DNA from 2 places in the Vagococcus jeotgali genome. Region 2 is predicted to be linked to the other one. Evidence: a T-box and tRNA genes for the amino acid it is inferred to sense, from the RefSeq annotation. Region 2 holds a T-box; the other holds one or more tRNA genes.
What was found. A T-box is a leader RNA that pairs with one kind of tRNA and senses whether it is charged. The one in region 2 lies ahead of cysS (cysteine--tRNA ligase), so its partner is inferred to be a tRNA-Cys.
Positions count from the first base shown of each region.

Region 1 (4,259 bases), 370 kb from region 2:
TGGGAGACAGTGTCAGATGGACAGTTTGACTGGGGCGGTCGCCTCCTAAAAAGTAACGGAGGCGCCCAAAGGTTCCCTCAGAATGGTTGGAAATCATTCGTAGAGTGTAAAGGCAAAAGGGAGCTTGACTGCGAGAGTTACAACTCGAGCAGGGACGAAAGTCGGGCTTAGTGATCCGGTGGTTCCGCATGGAAGGGCCATCGCTCAACGGATAAAAGCTACCCTGGGGATAACAGGCTTATCTCCCCCAAGAGTTCACATCGACGGGGAGGTTTGGCACCTCGATGTCGGCTCGTCGCATCCTGGGGCTGTAGTCGGTCCCAAGGGTTGGGCTGTTCGCCCATTAAAGCGGCACGCGAGCTGGGTTCAGAACGTCGTGAGACAGTTCGGTCCCTATCCGTCGCGGGCGTTGGAAATTTGAGAGGAGCTGTCCTTAGTACGAGAGGACCGGGATGGACATACCTCTGGTGTACCAGTTGTTCTGCCAAGGGCATTGCTGGGTAGCTATGTATGGACGGGATAAACGCTGAAAGCATCTAAGCGTGAAGCCCCCCTCAAGATTAGATTTCCCATTTCTTTAAGAAAGTAAGACCCCTGAAAGATTATCAGGTAGATAGGCTAGAAGTGGAAGTGCAGTGATGCATGGAGCGGACTAGTACTAATCGGTCGAGGACTTAACCACATAAGCGGTGGACGATTATATGTTGTCTAATTTCAAATCCAGTTTTGAGTGAATAATCACTCATATAGATACAAAAGTGTAGTGGTGATGGCAAAAAGGATACACCTGTAACCATGCCGAACACAGAAGTTAAGCTTTTTAGCGCCGAGAGTAGTGAGGGGTTTCCCCTTGTGAGGGTAGGACGCTGCTACGCTTTGTATCATTCCGGCATAGCTCAGTTGGTAGTAGCGCATGACTGTTAATCATGATGTCGTAGGTTCGAGTCCTACTGCCGGAGTTCTCATAAATTAATTTGTGTAAAATTCGGAGAGTTGTCCGAGTTGGCCGAAGGAGCATGATTGGAATTCATGTAGGCGGTGATAACTGTCTCAAGGGTTCGAATCCCTTACTCTCCATTTTATTGAGATGATTCAAAAGAATGGCCCGTTGGTCAAGTGGTTAAGACACCGCCCTTTCACGGCGGTATCACGGGTTCGAATCCCGTACGGGTCATATTTACTTAAAAGTGAATAGTAAAACCAAAATGGTTCCGTGGTGTAGGGGTTAACATGCCTGCCTGTCACGCAGGAGATCGCGGGTTCGATTCCCGTCGGGACCGTTATTGGCGCAGTAGCTCAGTTGGTAGAGCAACGGATTGAAGCTCCGTGTGTCGGCAGTTCGATTCTGTCTTGCGCCATTTGGAGGGGTAGCGAAGTGGCTAAACGCGGCGGACTGTAAATCCGCTCCTTAGGGTTCGGCAGTTCGAATCTGCCCCCCTCCATTCTTCAAGGGGTATAGTTTAGTGGTAGAACTACGGTCTCCAAAACCGTCAGCGTGGGTTCGAGTCCTACTACCCCTGTTAATATAAATATGGCGATTGTGGCGAAGTGGTTAACGCACCGGATTGTGGCTCCGGCATTCGTGGGTTCGATTCCCATCAGTCGCCTTTATATTTTATATTATCTTTTGGGCTATAGCCAAGCGGTAAGGCAACGGACTTTGACTCCGTCACTCGTTGGTTCGAATCCAGCTAGCCCAGTTTTTTTTATTTTAAGGCGGTATAGCCAAGTGGTAAGGCAGAGGTCTGCAACACCTTTATCATCGGTTCAAATCCGGTTACCGCCTTTTTAGCCGGTGTGGCGGAATTGGCAGACGCGCTGGACTCAAAATCCTGTGATTGAAAGATCGTGCCGGTTCGAACCCGGCCACCGGTATTAAAGTAAATTCAAGTTGGTAATATAACAAAAAACAACCTTCAACGGGTTGTTTTTTTGGATCTTCGTCAAATCGTGTTGATATTTAAAAATTGATAAAATAAGGGCATTAGAAGAAGGGGGATTTTTCCTCCTTCTTCTTTTTAATTAAATTGAAATGATTGGCCTTGAATAAGGAAAATCCGTCGCTTAAAAGTTAAGAAATTTCGGTACCCATAGGCTGTTCGTTTGATAGCTTTGATTCGGTTGTTAATTCCTTCTAAAAAACCATTTGAATAAGAATGATTTAAAGCATTGGTAACACCCTGCCTGAAGGTTTGGAATGTTTTGAATTTGACTTTAAATTCTTTAGATAATTCAGTATAAACAGAGTTAGTTAATTTTAAAAAAGTGCTAAATTATTTGTTTCATAGGAATATTTTAATTCCGAAATGTCATCATAAGCTATTCTTACAGTCGTATTGTAAGAAAGTAGTTTTTCAATTTTATGTTAAAAAGCAAGACATCGTATTAATGGAAATATTCATCAATAGGATTCACTACGATAGGGTAAAATATTTTGTGTAAATAGAAATTTAGGGTAGAAAAAGAGAAAGTCCATTCTGTAAAATTAAAGTTACGACACAGAAATTTTATAGGAGGACTTTCTCATGACTCATTTTACTACAGAAATAATGGAAACACTAATTAATAAAGGTGATTTAGATGATTTATTTCGTCGTCATTTAGAACTCGCTATCAACTCATTATTACAGGCTGAATTAACAGCGTTTCTTGACTACGAAAAGTATGATAGAGCTGGATTTAATTCAGGTAATTCCCGCAATGGGAATTACTCACGTTCATTTAAAACAGAATATGGAGAATTAAATTTGGTGATTCCTAGAGATAGAAATGGAGAATTTTCCCAACAAACATTACCAGCCTATAAAAGAACCAATGATTCCTTAGAAACTACTATTATTCAGCTATTTAAAAAAGGGATCACTATGTCTGAAATCTCTGATCTAATTGAAAAAATGTATGGTCATTATTACACACCACAAACTATTTCAAACATGAGTAAAATCGTATCTGAAGATGTTTTGGCTTTTAAAGAAAGAACTTTAGAAGCTAAATACTCAGTCATTTTTATGGATGCTACTCATATTCCTTTAAAGAGACAAACCGTATCAAAAGAAGCCGTTTATATTGTGATAGGCATTCGATTGGATGGAACCAAAGAGGTTCTAGGATTTACTATTGCTCCAACCGAATCTGCTTATGTTTGGAAAGAGATACTTCAAGATTTAAAAGATCGTGGTTTAGAAGAGGTTTTATTAGTTGTAACTGATGGTTTAAGTGGTATTCACGATAGTATCCATAGTGTCTATCCAAATGCTCAATTTCAACAATGTTGTGTCCATATCTCTAGAAATATTGCTCATAAGGTTCGTGTTAGTGATCGACAAGAAGTCTGTAATGATTTCAAATTGGTTTATCAAGCAGCTTCAAAAGAAGAAGCTATGAATCAAATAAGTTTTATGATAGATAAATGGAAAAAGCAGTATCCACGAGTAGTTAAATTACTCTTGAATCCTGCTATATTAACTTTCTATAACTTCCCACCATCAATCAGAAGAACTATCTACTCAACTAACTTGATTGAGGGATTTAATAAACAGTTAAAAAAATATACAAAGAGAAAAGAACAATTTCCTAATGAAGAATCTCTGGAGAGATTCCTTGTTTCTCAGTTCAATGAATATAACCAAAAATTTTTAGGCAGAGTACATAAAGGATTTAAGGAAATACAAGATACATTAGAATCAATGTTTTAACTTAAAAAAATGGAATGGATTTTCCATTTACACATAATTCTTGACGCAACCTTCACTACAAAGCTACTATAAATAAGTTATCTTAATTATATTATTATTTTAAAAGTATAAGACTTGAAATTGTGATAAACATATGTAAAAATGAGACACAGTTTTAAATGAGGAGATGTACACAGTGAATAAGAAAACAGCATGGTTAAAGGGTGTTGTGGTTAGTTTTCTTGTGTTAGTTATAGTTGGGATATCACTATATATTATTCAAATGACAAGCTATATTCGGCAAACACTTCAATGGAAACCTCTTGTTCAACAAGTACTCGAGGAAGAGGACCTGTTAGAGTATGAGGATTTAGTCCTGAGTATTATTTTTACAGAAACTAAAGGAAAACAAATTGATATCATGCAAAGTAGTGAGAGTAAATATGGTGAGCAAAATAAAGTGATGTCACAAGAGGAAAGTATCAGAAATGGTGTTATTCATTTAAGTGAATCTATTGAATTATCATTAAATAGTGGAGGTGACTTATGGACTGGTGTTCAAGCATATAATTTTGGTAAAAATTA
Region 1 covers NZ_CP142146.1:637,004-641,262, forward strand. The annotation lists rRNA gene VSF34_RS03275 (23S ribosomal RNA) at 1-682, shown strand, start outside; rRNA gene rrf (5S ribosomal RNA) at 760-875, shown strand; tRNA gene VSF34_RS03285 (tRNA-Asn) at 886-959, shown strand; tRNA gene VSF34_RS03290 (tRNA-Ser) at 988-1,077, shown strand; tRNA gene VSF34_RS03295 (tRNA-Glu) at 1,103-1,174, shown strand; tRNA gene VSF34_RS03300 (tRNA-Asp) at 1,208-1,280, shown strand; tRNA gene VSF34_RS03305 (tRNA-Phe) at 1,286-1,358, shown strand; tRNA gene VSF34_RS03310 (tRNA-Tyr) at 1,362-1,442, shown strand; tRNA gene VSF34_RS03315 (tRNA-Trp) at 1,450-1,520, shown strand; tRNA gene VSF34_RS03320 (tRNA-His) at 1,535-1,607, shown strand; tRNA gene VSF34_RS03325 (tRNA-Gln) at 1,629-1,700, shown strand; tRNA gene VSF34_RS03330 (tRNA-Cys) at 1,716-1,786, shown strand; tRNA gene VSF34_RS03335 (tRNA-Leu) at 1,792-1,875, shown strand; partial or broken gene VSF34_RS03340 (transposase) at 2,019-2,204, opposite strand; gene VSF34_RS03345 (IS256 family transposase) at 2,526-3,695, shown strand; gene VSF34_RS03350 (lysozyme family protein) at 3,871-4,259, shown strand, end outside.
Region 1: it encodes a tRNA-Cys, which carries the amino acid that the T-box ahead of cysS (cysteine--tRNA ligase) is inferred to sense. The anticodon was not compared.

Region 2 (4,259 bases):
TTGTGACAAATGACTATAACCTAAATAAAGTGAGTGAGTTTCAAAACGTGCCAGTATTTAATATTAATGCTTTAGCTAATGCGATTAAGCCTGTTGTCATACCAGGAGAAACAATGGAAGTGATGGTGATGAAAGACGGAACAGAACGCCAGCAAGGTGTTGCTTACTTAGATGATGGTACGATGGTTGTGGTAGAAGATGGGAAACATTTCATGAATGAAAAGATTAAAGTCGTCGTGACAAGTGCCTTACAAACAGCAGCAGGTCGCATGATTTTTGCTAAGCCAAGTCATTCTCAAACAACGATTAAAGGTGATTCTTAATTTATTAAGAAAGTCTAAAGGAAGAACCTTTACTAATGATGAAAATGATTGTAAACTGGTTGTAATAACGTTTTTTAAATAAAATACGTCAACAAGGAAGGTCGATAACATGGCAAACAAAGTAAGAGTGCGTTATGCACCAAGTCCAACAGGACATCTACATATAGGAAATGCAAGAACAGCATTATTTAACTATCTATTCGCTCGTCACAATAACGGAGATTTCGTAATAAGAATCGAAGATACCGATCAAAAACGTAATATTGAAGGTGGAGAAAAAAGCCAATTAGATAATTTAGCTTGGTTAAATATTGACTGGGATGAATCCCCTGAAAATCCAGGAGAGTACGGCCCTTACCGTCAATCTGAAAGACAAGATTTATACTTACCCTTAATCGATCAATTATTAGCAAGTAATTTAGCATATAAGTGTTACTGTACTGAAGAAGAATTAGAAGTTGATCGTGAAATTCAAAGAAGTCACAATCAAATTCCACGTTATAACGGGAAATGTGCTCATTTAACACCAGAACAACAAGCTACTAAAGAAGCTCAAGGGATTAAGCCAGTTGTCCGCTTTAGAGTTCCTAAAGGTAGTGAGTATACGTTTAATGATATGGTTAAAGGTAATATCACCTTTGAAGCAGACAGTGTTGGTGGGGATTTTGTTATTTTAAAACGTGATGGTATGCCGACATATAACTTTGCTGTAGCAGTGGATGATTATTTAATGAAAATCACTCATGTACTACGTGGGGATGATCATATTGCTAACACACCTAAGCAATTAATGGTGTATGAAGCATTTGGTTGGACACCGCCAACGTTTGGTCATATGACGTTAATTATTAACAGTGAAACTGGTAAAAAGTTAAGTAAACGTGATGAAACGATTTTACAATTTATCGAACAATACCGTGATTTAGGTTATCAACCAGAAGCCATGTTTAACTTCATCAGCTTACTTGGTTGGTCACCAGTTGGGGAAGATGAAATTTTCAGTCAAGAGGAATTTATTAAGATGTTTGATGCTGATCGTTTAGGTAAATCCCCAGCAGCTTTTGATAATAAAAAACTTGAATGGATTAGTAATCAATATATGAAACAACTTGATTCAAAAGTGATGGCAGAGATGTGTCTACCATTTTTAATCAAAGATGGCTTAGTGGAAGAAAATCCAACACCAGAAAAATTAGCATGGGTTGAAGAGTTGGTGAGCTTATACCAACCACAAATGAGTTTTGCAAGTGAGATTGTTGATTTATCAGGTTTATTCTTTAGTGAAGTATTAGCTTTTGATGATGCTGCTGTTAGTGTATTAAAAGAAGAGCAAGTTCCAACTGTTCTTGAAGCTTTTAAAGTAGCTTTAACTGAGATAGAAGCTTTTGACGTACCTAGTATTAAAAAAGCTATTAAAGCTGTTCAAAAAGAAACAGGTGTCAAAGGAAAACAATTATTTATGCCAATTCGTGTAGCTGTGAGTGGTCAAATGCATGGTCCAGAATTAGCTGAAACAATTCTATTACTTGGAAAAGAAAAAGTCTTTGATCATATTGATCAAGCAATGAAAGAAATACAAGGATAAGAAAAGTAGTAGGGCTATTGTCTTAAGAGAGCTTGTGGTTGGTGTGAACAAGTGTCAAAGTTCTATGAAGTGCCTCTTTGAGTAGACTTGGTGACTAATTAGCCAGGTACGTGTAATAGGCGTTAACTATTAAAAGTTAGGCACGATTTTTTGTCTATAAAAAAAAGTGGAACCACGTGAGAACGTCTTTTAGTTTAGTTGACTAATAGGCGTTTTTTTATACGTTAACCAAAGGAGAGAAAAAAGATGAGTATTGTCATTTATAATACCTTAACTCGTAAAAAAGAAGAATTTAAACCATTAAAACCAAATGAAGTGAGCATGTATTTATGTGGCCCGACTGTTTATAATTATATTCATATAGGTAATGCTAGAAGTACAGTGGCTTTTGATACAATCCGTCGTTACTTTGAGTACCGTGGTTATAGTGTAACGTATGTATCGAATTTTACTGATGTAGATGATAAAATTATTCGCACAGCTAAAGAAGAAGGACTAACAACAAAAGCTTTGGCAGATAAATATATTGAGGCATTTAAGGAAGATACGGAAAAATTAAATATTCAACCTGCAAACTTACACCCTCGTGTGATTGATCATATTGATGACATTATTGCTTTTGTTGAAGAGTTGATTGAAAAAGGCTATGCTTATGAATCCGAGGGGGGTGTTTATTTTAAAACCCGCGAATTTGGTAACTATGGACAGTTAAGTAATAAAACTATTGATGAATTAGAGGTAGGAGCTAGTCAACGTACAGGTGATGAACAAGCTAAAAAAATTGATCCAATTGACTTTGCTTTATGGAAGCAAGCTAAAGAAGGAGAAGTATCATGGAAGTCACCTTGGGGAGAGGGACGTCCTGGTTGGCATATTGAGTGTTCAGTTATGGCTACAAAGCATTTAGGAGCAACGATTGATATTCATGCTGGAGGACAAGATTTAGAGTTTCCTCATCATGAAAATGAAATCGCTCAAAGTGAAGCCAAAACAGGTAAGACGTTTGCTAATTACTGGATGCATAATGCTTACTTAACAGTTGGTGAGTCAGGTGAGAAGATGAGTAAGTCTTTAGGTAATTTTGTCACAGCCCATGAGCTTATGAAAACTGTTTCTCCTGAGGTTGTCCGTTTTGCTCTATCAACAACTCATTATAGAAGACCAATGCCCTTTAATGAAGTGATTCTTCAAGAAGCAACAGCTAATTTGACTAGAATAAAAAATAGTTATGAGGCTAGTAAATTTAGAATAGACTTAGCAAGTGAATACTTAGAAGATGATACTCATATGATGGATCAAATCTATAAATTAAGAGACATGTTTATTCAAGAGATGGATGATGATTTTAATGCAGCTAATGGAATCACAGCTGTTTATAGTTTAGTTAAAGAATTGAATTTATATCTTGAAAGAAAAGAGCTATCAAAAGTAGTGCTATCTATTTTCCAAGAAACATTGGAAGAATTATTACTTATTTTTGGTATTGATCTAAAAAAAGATAATGATCTATTGGATGAAGAAATTGATAACTTAATTAAAGAGCGTGTTGAGGCAAGAGTCAATAAAGATTTTGCTAGAAGTGATGAGATTCGTGACATGTTAAAAGAGCAGGGAATTATATTGAAAGATACCCCTCAAGGAACAAGATGGAGTAGAAAGTCATGACAAAAGAAAAAGATTATAATTTATTAAGTGGATTGACATTAGCATATGTGGGTGATGCTATTTATGAAACCTATATCCGTGATTACTTAGTGAGATCAGGGCATACTCGTCCTAATCAACTACACCGCATGGCAACAAACTATGTATCAGCCAAAGGACAACATTATTTAATCGAAAAGATGATGGAGACTGATATGCTCTCAGAAGAGGAGTTAAAAGTATACAAACGTGGGCGTAATGCTAAAAGTCATACGAGTGCTAAAAACACCTCAGTATTTGTATATCGCTCGTCAACTGGATTTGAAGCATTAATGGGTTATTTACATTTGACTGGTCAAAAGATGAGGATGGAAGAGTTAATCACTTGGTGTATTAAAGAAATAGGAGAGAAGACAAATGAGTAGACAAAGAAGAGAAAAACCAGATTTTAGTAAAAAAAATCATCACAAAAAGTCACGAGACAACCACCGAGGAAAACAAGCTCAACGCGATATGTTGGTTGAAGAGAGTGAAGAGGCGACACTAGAGGACACGGTGATTGGCAAACATGCTACTACTGAGGCATTAAAAGAAAACCGTGGTAACAAATTATTTTTACAAGAAGATATTAAAGGAAGTAGAATTGAAGAGTTAAAACAACTAGCTCAGGAAAAATCCGTCTCAATTAAATGGGTACCAAAAACCAA
Region 2 covers NZ_CP142146.1:262,643-266,901, forward strand. The annotation lists gene VSF34_RS01415 (PIN/TRAM domain-containing protein) at 1-323, shown strand, start outside; gene gltX (glutamate--tRNA ligase) at 433-1,908, shown strand; T-box leader at 1,893-2,101, shown strand; gene cysS (cysteine--tRNA ligase) at 2,155-3,573, shown strand; gene VSF34_RS01430 (Mini-ribonuclease 3) at 3,570-3,977, shown strand; gene rlmB (23S rRNA (guanosine(2251)-2'-O)-methyltransferase RlmB) at 3,970-4,259, shown strand, end outside.